DNA from 4 places in the Brevibacillus halotolerans genome. Region 3 is predicted to be linked to each of the others. Evidence: riboswitches for the same ligand, from Rfam matches in the RefSeq annotation. Region 3 holds a riboswitch; each other region holds the start of a gene.
The links. Region 3 has a riboswitch for S-adenosylmethionine ahead of metX (homoserine O-acetyltransferase MetX). Riboswitches for the same ligand answer to the same signal wherever they lie in the genome.

Region 1: another riboswitch for S-adenosylmethionine. It lies ahead of O0550_RS11040 (homocysteine synthase); the one in region 3 lies ahead of metX (homoserine O-acetyltransferase MetX).
Region 2: another riboswitch for S-adenosylmethionine. It lies ahead of O0550_RS05885 (sugar ABC transporter substrate-binding protein); the one in region 3 lies ahead of metX (homoserine O-acetyltransferase MetX).
Region 4: another riboswitch for S-adenosylmethionine. It lies ahead of O0550_RS13855 (2,3-diketo-5-methylthiopentyl-1-phosphate enolase); the one in region 3 lies ahead of metX (homoserine O-acetyltransferase MetX).

Annotation. Positions count from the first base shown of each region.
Region 1 is NZ_JAPTNK010000006.1:274,662-278,485, forward strand. It holds gene O0550_RS11035 (NCS2 family permease) at 1-516, opposite strand, end outside; SAM riboswitch class I at 994-1,101, shown strand; gene O0550_RS11040 (homocysteine synthase) at 1,240-2,538, shown strand; gene O0550_RS11045 (hypothetical protein) at 2,638-2,979, opposite strand; gene O0550_RS11050 (VOC family protein) at 3,318-3,677, opposite strand.
Region 2 is NZ_JAPTNK010000003.1:210,254-214,077, forward strand. It holds gene O0550_RS05880 (sugar ABC transporter ATP-binding protein) at 1-226, opposite strand, end outside; gene O0550_RS05885 (sugar ABC transporter substrate-binding protein) at 307-1,380, opposite strand; SAM riboswitch class I at 1,521-1,631, opposite strand; gene O0550_RS05890 (branched-chain amino acid ABC transporter substrate-binding protein) at 1,703-2,923, opposite strand; gene O0550_RS05895 (ABC transporter ATP-binding protein) at 2,990-3,787, opposite strand; gene O0550_RS05900 (ABC transporter permease) at 3,793-3,824, opposite strand, start outside.
Region 3 is NZ_JAPTNK010000001.1:497,998-501,821, forward strand. It holds gene O0550_RS02175 (GNAT family N-acetyltransferase) at 50-871, shown strand; SAM riboswitch class I at 923-1,033, shown strand; gene metX (homoserine O-acetyltransferase MetX) at 1,138-2,238, shown strand; gene O0550_RS02185 (DUF2507 domain-containing protein) at 2,345-2,824, opposite strand; gene O0550_RS02190 (succinate dehydrogenase cytochrome b558 subunit) at 3,342-3,824, shown strand, end outside.
Region 4 is NZ_JAPTNK010000010.1:53,080-56,903, forward strand. It holds gene mtnK (S-methyl-5-thioribose kinase) at 1-75, opposite strand, end outside; gene O0550_RS13850 (DUF1722 domain-containing protein) at 100-762, opposite strand; SAM riboswitch class I at 773-896, opposite strand; SAM riboswitch class I at 1,122-1,251, shown strand; gene O0550_RS13855 (2,3-diketo-5-methylthiopentyl-1-phosphate enolase) at 1,339-2,553, shown strand; gene O0550_RS13860 (2-hydroxy-3-keto-5-methylthiopentenyl-1-phosphate phosphatase) at 2,550-3,227, shown strand; gene O0550_RS13865 (methylthioribulose 1-phosphate dehydratase) at 3,224-3,824, shown strand, end outside.

The DNA of each region.
Region 1 (3,824 bases), on a different contig from region 3:
ATCGCCCAGATCGCCTAAAGCAATAAATGTAGATGGGTTAGGTACGATTAAGCCGCCTTTTTGCAAACCAATAAAGGTAAGAAACAATCCAATTCCAACCGTCATTCCTTCTTTTAGAGACAGTGGAATGCTTTTCGCTAAGATTTTGGCAACCGGTGTAAAAGCAATCACGATAAATAAAACACCTGACATGAATACAACTGCCAAAGCGCTCTCCCATGACAATCCCATAGATTTAACAATCGTATAGGAGAAAAACGCATTAATGCCCATACCAGGAACAAGTGCTACAGGAGCATTCGCCCAAAAACCCATGATCAAGCATCCTATGAAGGAGATAACGATCGTGGCAACAATACCTGCTTCCAATGGTATACCTGCATCCGATAAGATCATTGAATTCACGGCAATGATGTAGACAGCGGTGAAAAACGTGGTTAAACCAGCCAAAATTTCGTTGCGAACCGTTGTTTGATGACCTTTTACATCAAATCTTTTACGAAAAAATGAGTACAATATCGGTTCCCTTCTTTAAGCAAAACAACCCCTCGGCCCACCCGTGCCAATTCACCCCAAAAATTGGGGCAAGACACCTTTCCCTATAGTAGCAAAAAGAACGAAAAAGAGTAAATAGGAAAATGTAAAAATGTGCACATAAAAAAGGCAGTGATGCTTGTATGTAGGTTTTCATGTTTCCAGCTACTTCTATTTTACCCTCCAGAAAGCAAGCTTCTATACAAGTTATGCAGCTTATTATGTATAATTATACTTATTTGTATTTTTATTCACGATTATTCACTTCATGTATCCTGTAAATAAATCCGTTTTGCTGTCGATATGTAGCTAAATTTTTAGAAGTTTAATCAAGTTAAAACAAGATGATTTCAATAGTTATTATAAACGGAAACTGAATTTGATTCCGCTGTTTTTTCAGAATGCACAAAATATTATTGACTTATCATTCCAAGCTCCTTACAATAAAACAAACTTTTATTTTCATCAAGAGTGGTGGAGGGACTGGCCCGACGAAGCCCGGCAACCGGAACATAGTGTTCTTGGTGCTAAATCCTGCAGAATCCGCAAGGTTCTGAGAGATGAATGTATGCGAAATTAGTAACGCAGCCTTCCTCTACTCAGAGGAGGGCTTTTTGCTATGAGAAGCCGGTCTTCCCTCTCTACTGCGCCACCATTGAAACCAAGAGAATCACCTTACTTTACATGGAAAAGGAGTGGTTTTTTATGTCAAACCTCAATTGGAAAAGAGAAACACTAGCTCTTCACGGAGGTCAGGAGGCAGACCCAACTACCGGCGCTCTTGCCGTCCCTATCTATCAAACATCCTCCTATGAGTTTCGTGACACCAGCCATGCAGCCAATCTATTCGCGTTACAGGAGCCTGGGAACATTTATACCCGCATCATGAATCCAACCCAGGATGTATTTGAGAAGCGTGTCGCCCTACTAGAAGGCGGTATTGGGGCACTTGCAACTGCATCTGGTCAAGCCGCCATTACATTTGCCTTATTAAATATTGCACAAGCCGGTGATGAAATCATCTCCTCTAGCAGTTTATATGGGGGAACCTACAATTTATTTGCCCATACCTTTGCAAAGCTTGGAATTACCGTTCATTTTGTTGACCAATCCAACCCAGACAATTTCCGTTCAAAGATTACAGACAAAACCAAGGCGATTTTCTGCGAAACGATCGGAAATCCCCAAATGCAGGTTGCCGATCTAAACGCTATTGCTACCATAGCTCATGAATATGGATTACCGCTCCTTGTGGATAATACCTTTGCCTCCCCTATTTTGTGCCGACCGATTGAACACGGGGCAGATATCGTTATCCATTCTGCTACTAAATTTATTGGCGGTCACGGCACATCTATCGGGGGAATTATTGTAGACTCCGGTCATTTCGATTGGAGTAACGGCAAGTTTCCTGGGCTCTCCACTCCAGACCCTACCTACAATGGAATTGTATATACAGAGGCGGTTGGCAATGCTGCTTATATCGTAAAAGCTCGTGTGCAGCTACAGCGAGATGTAGGAGCTACCTTATCTCCTTTTAACTCCTTTTTATTCTTACAAGGCCTAGAGACTCTCCACCTGCGGATGGAACGGCATAGTCAAAATGCACTTGCTGTCGCTCAATATTTAGAACAACACAACGATGTAGAGTGGGTGAGCTACCCAGGGCTTGCTAGCTCACCTACCTACGAACTTAGTCAACGCTATTTACCAGATGGTCAGGGGGCTTTGTTGACTTTTGGAATCAAAGGTGGAGTAGAAGCTGGCAAAAAAGTAATTGAATCTGTTCAATTGTTCTCGCATTTGGCTAATGTAGGAGACTCCAAATCATTGATCATTCATCCAGCTAGTACTACTCATCTCCAACTTACCCCAGAAGAACAAGCTAAGGCCGGGGTGACCCCTGGGATGATTCGTCTTTCCGTAGGTACAGAGGCAATTGAAGATATTTTGCAGGATGTAGAGCAGGCTATTCAAAAAGCTGTGGAAGCTGTACAAGTGTAAGCTGATAATCGTGTAGGATGTAAAAAGGCGTGCTTCACTGTTGCCAGTCGCACGCCTTTTTCTATATGTAAGATGTAAATTTGACTTTTGGCTCATCGCTTACTTTTTCGATACTTGAACATATGAGGTCTGTTTCACTGTGTACGTATCTGCGAGTGTTTCTTCTTTTATGACACCTAGCTTAAGTAGGCTGTTTATTTTTGCCACATCCACCTTGGACATCAGCCTCCATATTTGCGGATCTTCTACGGCTTTAAGTAGGTGTTCATTATTAAACTCTTTCTTCTCTTGTTGACTAATTTTCAAACGGTAGTCTCCTATCTCAATTTCACACGGTTCTGGATAAACAGCCAACAGAATCCGGCGTAGCTCTGCCAGCTCCTCTTCTAACTCTTTTTGCTGTTGTTTGATCGCAAAATACCGAGCAATTGTAGCTTCCATGTGCCCCTCTCCTTTCGTTCTGACAACAATGTATGTAGAAAGGTCACACATAAGAACCGAGAAAGAAGGGATTTATACATCTTTCTCGTTATTCTGAATTCTCCTTTTGATATCTTCTTCCACAAATAACGACAAGCAACACTAGAAGGAAACTAACGACACTAATGATATTTTTTGCAGTGCCTTCCTTAATAAATAGATTCAGGAAAAATGTAGGCCCGACAATCAGTAGCAATAGATTTAGCGAGTGTTTTCCAATAAAGTTCAATCACTCTCTCCCCCCATGTTTTTATGATCAATAAAAGTTACATTCCACCCATTGTATCATATTTATCAGCCTACTTCCCGATTAATACAAATACATTGCCATCCGGCGCCTCCATAATAGCTACATGACCACCTAATGAATTGGAAAATGGCGGACGAATCCACTGAATGGAAGGATCGTCTTTCCACTGTTCATAGAATGCAGTGACATCTTCTACAAAAATCTCTGGCTCTATGAAATGTAATTCAGGATTATTTTTCAAAACTAACTCTGCATGGCCTTCTCCAAACCCCATACCTACTAGTTTCCATGGTTTACCCGGAATTTGTTCAGCCTCCCACTTTTTTACTAACCCCATTTTCTCATAGAAAAGAATAGCTGATTCCAAGTCTTTCGTATAAATGGCAAGGCAATGTAATTGTTTAAACATCATTCTCCCCCTTTTCTCCCTCCATTCTAGCCTCTAATAGTGACATTTCCTGACACTGTTTAAAAAACAATTGAGTTGATAACAGAGCCACTACCAAATTAGTCTACTAGTTCAAAAATGCCAAAAGGCCAGCTACCTATGAGCTGG
Region 2 (3,824 bases), on a different contig from region 3:
TAGCGTCCTTCGGCTCGGTCAGATTAACTTCTTTTCCATCTATGAAAATTTGGCCAGCATCTAATGCATAAGCACCTGTCATGATTTTCATCAATGTACTCTTGCCCGCCCCATTTGCCCCAAGCAAAGCATGAACTTCACCAGGTCTCACAGTAAAATCCACGCCGCGTAAAGCTGGGACAGAGCGAAATGCTTTTTTGATCCCCTTCATCTCTAATGCTGTCAACGTGCCTCTCCCCTTTTATGGGCGGATTTTACAAGGGGTCTGGCAACCTCTATGCCAAACCCCATTCACCGCTGCCTTTCCTATTGACCCTGTGTGCTGGTGCCCCATTCCTTCACGTACTTGTTCAAATCTGCCATTTTCACAGGCTCCTTAGGCAATTGTTCACGTGTGATTAGCACAGGATTTAAGCTTACCTTATCTGGTACCTGCTCTCCCTTCAGCTTCTTAAATAAGTATCGTGCCTGTACCCGTCCAATATCAGAAGGGTCTACGGCTGCCGTGGCAATCCATGGTGAATTTTGGTCTTGTAGCATTTGCAAATCCTCATCGCTCATATCTATGCCGTATACCTTAATTTCATTGCGTCCAGCCTGCTGTATCGCGCGTGTCGCACCTTTAGCAAATTCATCCCAAGCAGTCCAAACTGCTGTGATATCTCCTTTGTTTGGATACTGCTTCAGAATCGCTTCCATTTGCGCTTGCGTATCAAGAGCCGTGTTAGCAGAAGCTGATCCGAATGCAGCAATTTCGTTAAAGCCTGAATTTTTGTCCATAAATGCCTTATAAGCGATTTGACGACGTTCCATTGGAGTAAAACCAGCTACCCATATCTTCACAATATTTCCTTTGCCACCTGTGTCTTGTGCCATTTTGTTTAGTGTTTGTTCAGCCAATTTGATATCATCTTGCTCTACTACTGTTACTCCCGGAATATCTAATCCTGTATCAAAAGCTACAATTGGAGTCTTTTGAGCCAAGGCCTTTTGAACACCTGGTGCTAAGCTATCTGCACGTCCATGATCCAGCAAAATGCCATCAAATTGTTGGGTAACAGCCGCGTCCACATGTGAAGCCATTTTAGCAAGGTCATTATCCCCGCTTAAAACTGTCAGTTCTCCCCCCAGCTTCTCTACCTCTTCCTTCACGCCTGCAATATATTGAGATGAAAACGAACCAATATTAAATTGCACCACCAGCGCAATTCGTTTTTTCTTATCTGTCGTAGGTTGATCCCCAGCAGTTTCACTACTTGATGCTGACACGTTATCGGCTTTTGATGTAGAGGTTACACCACAACCGCTTAGCACACTTCCTATTAGAAAGAATATTGCGAATAAATAGACGGAACCTTTGTTAATTAGACCTTTCATCATGTTTCTCCCCTTTTTCATTTATCTCTTTTTGTGAAAAAATGTACAATACTCATTGGTTCAGTCATAGCTGAGTACTACTCGATATAAAAAAGCCCCTTTTCCTAAGAAAAGAGGCTTGTGTATATGGAAACCCACTACGCCTCTTATCTCTCAGGTTTCCCTGCAGGAGGTAGCACCTTGATGTCTTGTTAAACAGACATTAGGTTGCCGGGCGTCATCGGGCCAGTCCCTCAGCCAACTCTTGATAAGAGAGTATTTTAAATTTTGTAACGTTTTTTCTTACAACAGATATTACACCTGGGTCCTTATCCATGTCAATAGATTATTTTGCTTCACCTTCAAATTTCTTTGAACCGCCTGCATAGGTATAAATAAACACCTGCGCATTCTTATTGTCACCTTTATCATCGAAAGAAACATGTACAAACTGTCCTTTAAAATCTTGTGTTTTGTGAATGGCTTCGAATACTTGAGCACGAGTTGGCTTTTTGTTTCCATTCGCTTTAGCCGCCTCCTCAATGCCATTGATAGCTACAGCCATGGCATCGTAGCCAAACGAGGTAAATATCCCCAGCTTTTTGCCTGTTGAGCCTTCAAATTCCTGTATCCATTTCTTCCCTTCTTCTGTTGCTCTTACGTCACCAACAGTGGAGGTAAACACGACACCCTCTGCTGCAGGTCCCGCAATTGTAAACATTTCAGCAGAATCAAGACCATCAGCACCCATAAACACACCGGTAAATCCTTTTTCCCGCAACTGCTTAATTAAAATTCCTGCCTCTGCATAATAACCGCCAAAATAGACCATTTCTGGCTTCTTCGCTAACACTTGGTTCACCACTGCACTATAGTCCTTCTCACCAGCAGTCAAGCCTTCAAAACCTAGAACGCTAACACCATCCTTCTCAAATTGCTTCTTTACTTCATTGGCTAAGCCTTGGCCGTACGCTTGTTTATCATGAATGACCATTGCATTTTTTACATTCAAGGTATTTTTTGCATAAATAGCCGCTTTTCTTCCTTGTTCGTCGTCGCGTGCACAAATACGATGTGCTACTTTTTTACCTCCCTCAGTAAATTCCGGCCCTGTTGTAGAAGGCGATACCATGACCAAACCAGCTTTTTCATAAGCTGTTACAGCAGACAAGGATGAACCCGTAGTCACGTGACCTACAACCGCTACTACGTCGTTGTCGTTAATCGCCATTTGGGCGTTAACAACACCTTGTTTAGGTTCTGCTTGGTCATCTAAAGGTTTTAATTCAACGTTAAGGCCTAAGTCTTGTAGTTCCTTCTGCTTTAATTTTAGTGCATATTCGGCACCTGCTTTGGCGGAGTCACCATAATCTGAAGCTGAACCTGAGAGCGGACCAACTAACGCAATCACAATCTTGTCTCCACCTGCTGCGCCACTTCCTCCCTCACTCCCCTTCTGCTGTGAAGTGCCTGATGTCGCATTATTCCCGCCAGCACACCCTGACAAAGCTGCTCCAGCCAATAAAATTGAAGATACGATTGCAAGTGATTTTTTATTTACTTTCATGTCTTGTCCCTCTTTCGCTTTTTTCTCAGTTGAATATTATGAATATTTAAAAATATGGAAGGCGGCTTATGCTAAAATGTATCGATCTTCTGAGAAAGCTTCTCCGCCTCTTGCCTCCTCAAACGCCTGTAGTAAGTCCTTTGTTGTCATTTGTGCTTTCGTCTCTTGGGGAAGGTCCAAAATAATCCTCCCTTCATGCATCATGAATAATCGATTTCCCATATGCAGGGCCTGTTCCATGTTATGAGTAACCATAAGCGTAGTCAATTTGTTTTCTTCCACTATTTTTTTGGTCAAATCAACAATTAACTGAGCCCGTTTTGGGTCCAAAGCAGCTGTGTGTTCGTCCAGCAGTAATAATTTAGGATTGATAAACGTAGCCATCAGCAAGCTCAACGCCTGACGTTGTCCACCAGATAGAAAGCCAACCTTGGTTTTCAAACGATTTTCTAATCCTTGGTCTAATATTTTCAGCTTCTCTTGAAAAAACGTTCTTTTTTTATTGGTTACACCCAGTGAAAGCGTACGGTGACGGCCACGAGAATAAGCGATAGCCAAGTTCTCCTCAATTGTCATCTGTGGAGCTGTACCTGCCATTGGGTCTTGAAATACTCGTCCAATCAAAGCGGCTCGCTTATGCTCCCCCTGTTTCGTTACATTCTGCTGATCAATAAAAATACTTCCTGTATCAGGTAGAATGCCACCAGATATCGTATTCATCAAAGTAGACTTTCCTGCACCATTGCTACCAATCACTGTCACAAAATCCCCATGTTCAAGTTTTAGATGTATGTTGCTAAGGGCAATCTTTTCATTTACGGTATTTTGATTAAACACCTTGGTTACATTGGTTATTTCTAACACGATCATTACCCTCCTTTCACCGTTCTGCCTATTTTCC
Region 3 (3,824 bases):
CACTTTTTCAAATAATGGAGAGAAAAACTTTTGGAGAGGGAATTGTCAAATGATCCGAAAACTAACAGAAGCAGATTATGAAGCATTTATAGAATTGGTATCACAAGAGAGAAGCTTGAACTTATTTCTTATTGGTGATGTCGAAAATTTTGGCTTTTCTACCCCTTTTCAAGAGTTATGGGGAGAATGGTCAGCAAGTGACCAGACAAAACTCTCCGCGGTACTCCTGCGGTATTATCACTCGTACGTATTTTATGCTTTGGATAGGTTTGATCTCGAAGGGTTCAGTGAAATTATACTTGCTGACAAGAAGCTGGAGGTTTTATCAGGAAAACAAGATTCTTTGCAAGCTTTTGCAAGCCATCTTCCGAAGCATGAGATCAAAACTACCTATTTTGCAGAATTAGAAGATGACGCTCGATTATCTCAGGATGACATCAAGGGATTTGAGGTAAAAAAAGCCACAGTTCATGATGTCGTAAAAATCGTCAGCCTACGTGATCAGATACAAGAGTTTGGCAGATCTGCTGATGCAGAAGAAGCATTGAAACACACACTGGAAAGCGGTACAGGGAGAACCTATTATGTAGAGGTGAACACAGAAACGGTAGCCTGTGCTTCAACAACAGCCGAGTGTTCGATGGCTGCTATGATTGTTGGTGTTTGTACGCATCCCCTTCATCGTAAGCGGGGATATGCTAGTGCTTGTATGGTAGCGCTGTGCAGGGATGTTTTGGCGGAAGGGCGAAGCTTGTGCTTGTTTTATGATAACCCAGCGGCTGGAGCTATTTATAAACGTTTGGGCTTTCAGGACATTGGAATGTGGACGATGTATCAAATAAAAAGAGAAGAATCCTTTTCGTTGAAATAGATTGACAATTCTTACTCAAAAGAAGTATGATAAACAGAATTATATAGAAATCTCTTATCAAGAGTGGTGGAGGGACTGGCCCGAAGAAACCCGGCAACCCCGCGAGAAGCGGAGAGGTGCTAAATCCAGCAGGCACACATAAAGTAGTCTGGCAGATAAGAGCGGGTCTAGTCGATACGATCAAACCCCTCTTCTCCGGAAGAGGGGTTTTTTAGCACATAGGTACCTGTACTTTAGGGCATCAAGTGGAAATAGGAGGAATTGCATTGAGAAAAGCAACGATTCACAACCTGGCGTTGGAATGTGGCGAGGTGCTCCGTCAAGTGGAAATCGGTTATACAACAAGCGGTACGTACAATTCTGAGCAATCGAATGCAATTTTGGTTTGCCACGCATTAACTGGAGACAGTCAAGCGGTAGGTGATGGTGAAAAGCCAGGCTGGTGGGATGGGCTGATTGGGCCCGGAAAAGCAATTGATACCGATTATTATTACGTGATTTGCACAAACGTCTTAGGTGGCTGTTACGGAACAACAGGTCCTGCAAGTATGAATACGGAGACTAAAGAGCCATATGCAACTCATTTTCCTGTTGTGACGATCCGAGACATGGTACGCGCCCAATACAAGCTCATTGAGCAACTGGGGATTTCTCATCTATATGCGGTCATTGGCGGTTCGATGGGTGGTATGCAGGTTTATGAGTGGGCGGTTGAATATCCCCAGATGATGGATGTAGTGATCCCAATAGCTACCTGCGCTCAGTTATCAGCTATGGCCATTGCTTATAATGATGTGGCAAGGCAAGCGATTTGTAATGATCCAGATTGGAATAATGGACATTATTATCCTCAGTTAGGTCCTATTCGCGGCTTGGCAACAGCACGTATGGTTGGCATGATTACATACCGGACAGCCGAATTATTTGAAGAACGATTTGGCAGGGCCCATCAAGGCACCGTGCATGCCGACTTAGTGGATACTACATTTGAAGTGGAAAGCTATTTACGTTATCAAGGCGATAAGCTCGTGCAGCGCTTTGATGCAAATAGCTATCTCTATCTCCTAAAAGCAATGGATACACACGATATTGGTAGGGGAAGAGATGGGATTGAAAACGCATTGTCACGTATCAAAGCCAAGGTAGTCTGTATAGCTATTTCCAACGATTTGTTGTATCCAATTCCTCATCAGCTTTGGCTATCCTCTACGTTAAAACAACAGGGGAAGGATGTTGATTTTTTTGCAATTGACTCCGTATTTGGACATGATGGTTTTTTAGTTGAAATGGATAAAATGGCTCAGCTAGTAGGGCCTTATTTTCCTGTAACAGTGAAAGAGCAACAAACCTCACAATTAATTGGATAACCAGCTTATCAGATGTTGAAGAGAAAGCAGACAGGTAGGAAACCATGACAATGACAACTAGTAACGATGAAACGAATATAAGAGCTCTGCACGTAAAAACAGGTTGTTACCCTGAGATAACAACCTGAATGTGTGCAGTTGGTTCTTTTTTTTTGTCCTTTCCCAGAAGAGTGAGTGTGGCATTTGACTCACGCTCTAACCACTTGCCAATCGATCCGGCAATAAAGCCTGTCTCAAACTGTAGGGTGCGTTCTAGTCGGTTTGTAGTCTGCATGGTAAGATGAGGATGAGTCAGGAGATATTCAATTTGTCTAGCTGTACACAAGGTTAATTCCAGCTTTCCTAAGCCGAGCTGGATGAAGGCTAATATCAAATCTTCCGCCGCATGTATATGATAGGTCTCGCCTATCTCTTTCCCCATCCAATAAAGAATAGGAGCTTCGCAATCTCCCAGTAATTCCTGAGTGACTACATTTCGAAAAAAGAGATGACCGGCAAAAGGCATGTTCATTTGTTGCATGCGCTGACAATCATATACTGAAAACTCAGGTAAAAGCTGCTGTAGGATATCAGTAGCTTGTCTCACTCTAGCTCGTCCTCCTTTTGTGCATGATTTCTATTCTATGAGAGAAAAAAACAATTATGCTAAGACTAGGAAAATGATAGGAGTAAATGAGGGATGAGTCAGAGTATATCTGATAGATACGTGGTCATAATAAGAATAAATAACAAGAAAAGCTAGGAATGATATAGATTACAATTAATCTAAGAATGTATTAAGTCTATTCAATTGCTTGACGCTACTAAGAGGTAGGAGTACAATTGGTTTTGGTCACATAATTTCCAATCTTTATTCTTTATTTAGACACATCTCGTTTACGCCCGCGGTTTTTTATGCGTTGGATTGACAGACTTTTAAAACCATTTCGCAAACTGGAAACATTTTGTGTTTCCCTATTGAGGGATTGGTTTTTCGTGAATAGAGGATGTTCTTCCAAAGTGGAAGCGGAGCGGAACATGTGTCTTGCTTGAGCCTGCATGGTGATGGCATAGGTATTGTAAGATAACATTTTCCACACATCAATGAAGGGGGGACCCAAGGCATGGCAAGTAAGAAAAACTTCGCTTTGCACAAGCTTCACACTCTACTCGGGTTGTTTCCGATCGGGTTGTTTTTACTGTTCCATTTAACGGCGAACTTTCAAGCAACCAAAGGGCCGGAAGCATTTAACGAAGCGGTTGGCCTAATTGAAAAGGCACCGTTCTTATTGTTTTTGGAATTTGCATTCATTTATCTCCCACTGTTGTTCCACGCCATTTACGGTCTATATCTCGCATTTCAAGCAAAACCGAACAATGGCAACTACTCGTTTTTCCGCAATCAAATGTATCTCTGGCAGCGTATTACAGGTGTTTTCACGCTGATTTTCATAGCGTGGCATGTATGGCAAACACGTATTGTCAAAGCACTTGGTACTGCCGAAATTAACTATGACCTCATGCATGATATTTTTACTAACCCAGTAATGATAGCGTTTTACGCTGTAGGTGTTCTATCCGCTGTGTTCCACCTTTGCAATGGTGTA
Region 4 (3,824 bases), on a different contig from region 3:
ATCTTGTGTAAAAATCGTTCCCTGATTCTGTACGTATAAAATGGATTCTTGAACCGATAACGCTTGATACCCCATATCTTTTCCTCTCCTTTTACCACTCTAGTCTCGGTTGATGTATTGATCGTAATGTGCCAGGGGATGAACGATTCCTCCTAGATTGGCTAATAAGCGATATTTGGTTAATAGGTTAACTTGATACACGCCGACTCGCTCCCAAACTTCCCATGGCTCAAGAATCTTCCACTGCCCCAAATCCTTTGCAATAAAAAAATCCTTGCCACGAAACCGAATCCATGTGTGACTGCTAGGAGCCTCCGGTGAAAATAGGCGAGACCGCGACAAATAATCATCACCATATTCCATAGTAAGTAAGAACAATATACGATGAGCTTCCTCCCAGTTCCTTTGCAATAAGACATGCCAGGAGCCGCTTTCTTGCTCCGTAAGTTTTCCGCGCAGATGACCGAATGCATGACTCAAGGCATTACAGGCATTGCCTGAATCAATAGGCAGTTTTCGCATCTTCTGAAATTCATGTAATAACTGTTCTGCAAATATACTCCAATCGCGTTCGCCTGTTTCGCGAGACGTTTTTACTTGATCCCGAAATGCTTGTGAGATTTGCTTATATTTTTGATAACACCTCATCATGACCCAATACTTATGCTCTGCCCATATCTGTTCACACCATGCTTTGCTTACCAAAGAAAAAGAAAACCTCTTTTCCGAAGAAAAGAGGTCGTTTTGACATGTCATATTCATAAAACGTTCCCCCTTATCTACCAGAATTTTACATGTCTCTGCAGGAATTAGCACCGTGCACATGCCAGGTTAGCGGCTATGTGTCGGTTGCTGGGTTTCATCGGGCCAGTCCCTCCACCGTCTCTGGATAAGGTATCCATTAAGTATATGTAATTGTAGGTGAACACAGGTTCCTATCCTGCGTAGCTAAAGCCTCATAAATGAATCGTTAGTAGAAATATACACAGGTAATCCAGTTATGTCAAACAATTTATTCAACTCAGTTTTTATTTATAAAAAGGGTTGACGCATGTTACAAAAAGGGATAAGATGATCTCCAAGAATCAGCTTCAATTTTGACAATTACAACAATTACCTAGCTCTTATTGAGAGAAGGCGGAGGGACTGGCCCTATGATGCCCGGCAACCCTCGCATCGGGATAAACGATGCGAAACGGTGCTAAATCCTACACATAATCGTGCTGTACTGATTTATGTGAGAGATAAGAGAAGAAGATGATCTGTCTATCGGACGCCTCCTTCTCTTGAAGGGGGCGTTTTTAGTTGATAAATTCTCTACCTACAAGGAGGCCATCCATGAGTACAGATCGAATCCTCGTAACCTATTTAACTCAAGCAAAGGATTTACAAAAAAAAGCGGAAGGTATTGCAGTTGGTATGACAGTAGGCTCATGGACGGACCTTCCTCTGGCAAAGCAGGAGCAGCTACGCCCCTATTTAGGTGAAGTAGCGGATGTATCTCCTCTTGAATCCACCTCATCAGGTGAAACACGAGGTTATATCACGATTAGTTATCCAACCATATGCTTTACACAGGATATCCCTTCTCTTCTTACAGGGGTATTTGGCAAACTATCAATGGACGGGAAAATCAAGCTGGTAGACATTCAGCTTCCTCCTTCTTTTTTACAAGGCTTTCAGGGTCCAAAATTCGGCATAGAAGGAATACGGGAAATAACCGGTGTGCATGATCGTCCATTATTAATGAGTATTTTTAAATCATGCACAGGTTTGTCACTAGAGGAACTAGAAGTGCAATTTCGTGCCCAAGCAGAAGGCGGCCTTGATTTGATTAAGGATGATGAAATTTTCTTTGCTGATGATAAAGCTCCATTTATCCAACGTATCAGACGCTTCAAAGTCATTTCAGATGAAATTGCAGAACAAACCGGTAAGCCTGTCTTGTATGCCGCTAACCTTACAGGGCCTAGCTCACAGCTTATTGAACGGGCGAAGCAAGCTGTCGATGCAGGTGCTTCCTGCCTTTTGTTTAATGCACTTGCTTTTGGCTTCGATCTCCTGCAACGTCTAGCAGAAGACCCGGACATTCAAGTGCCAATCATGGCGCATCCCGCACTCGCCGGCGCCTATTATCCTAGTCCTGATCACGGCATTGCCGCTCCGCTCCTGCTCGGTAAGCTATTGCGTTTAGCCGGGGCTGATTTAGTGTTATTCCCTTCTCCATACGGAAATGTAGCATTAGATAAGAGCGAGGCTACTCAGCTAGCTAATCATTTAGTTGAGGAATACGGCACCTTGCAACCTGCCTTCCCTGTTCCATCAGCGGGTATTCATCCCGGATTGGTTCCCCAACTGTACGCCGACTTTGGCCTAGATCAGGTTGTTAACGCAGGCGGCGGCATTCATGGGCACCCACTCGGAGCAACAGCAGGCGGTCGAGCATTCCGTGCCGCTATTGATGCATCCGTGAATGGAATCAGTCTTACAGCAGCAGCTTCCGACTCTAATGAACTGCGACTAGCACTAGAAAAATGGGGAGGTTCTGCATGACGAAACAGCTTGTGCTTTTTTGCGATTTCGATGGAACGATTACAGAAAAAGACAATATTGTGGCAATCATGCGCCACTTTCATCCCCCAGGCTGGGAAGAGTTAACCGAACAAATTTTGACGCAACAAATATCCATTAGAGAAGGGGTAGGAAAGCTGTTTTCCCTGCTTCCCTCTTCACTCGAACATGAAATCACTCAATTTGCTGTAGAGAATGCCCGTATCCGCCCTGGTTTTGCAGAGTTTGTGGATTATTGCCGGCAGGAAAACGTGACTCTGCTCATTACAAGCGGAGGTATCGATTTTTTTGTTCATCCGATTCTTGCTCCGTTTCAGCTTGATGGCCCAATTTATTGTAATGGCAGTGATTTTAGCAAAGAGAGAATAAAAATTACGTGGCCGCATACCTGCGATGAGCATTGCCAAACAGATTGCGGAATGTGTAAAACTACCATTATTAGAAGCTATGATGCTACCGGCTATACACGTGTTGTTATTGGGGATAGTATCACTGACTTGGCAGGGTCTCGAATTGCTGATTTTGTCATTGCCCGTTCCTTCCTACTGGAAAAATGTCAGGAAGAAAATTTATCACATAAACCATTTACTACTTTTTATGATGTGATTTCAATTATTAAAGCCATTAGGGCCAAACAGGAGGGGATTGTGCTATGACAACAACACTTGAACAGCGCACCGCCGCTTTTAAAAAATTAGATGAGGTAAAGCTAACGTTTGCTAGAAGAGATTGGTTTCCGGGTACAAGCGGAAACCTCTCTATTAAAATCAGCGATGTACCCTTACAATTTGCTGTGACCGCCAGTGGCAAAGATAAAACCAAACTATCGCCAGAAGATTACTTGATCGTTGACGGCGATTGCAATTCTGTAGAGCCTACCAATTTGAAGCCCTCTGCGGAAACATTAGTGCATGCTGTTGTCTACCAAAGCATTCCCGATGCTGGCGCTTGCTTTCATGTACACACGATTGCCAACAATGTGATTTCCGAGGTGTATGCACAAAAGCAAAGCTTTACTATTCATGGTCAGGAATTAATCAAAGGACTGGGCATTTGGGAGGAAAACGCTCTTCTTACCGTCCCGATTGTAGAAAACTATGCAGATATCCCTACGTTAGCAGCGGCCATTAAAGAGGCGATCAAGCCTGATGTACCCGGCGTGTTAATCCGCAACCACGGAATATATGCCTGGGGTCGTAATGATTTTGAAGCAAAAAGACATATAGAAGCTTTTGAATTTCTATTTGAATATC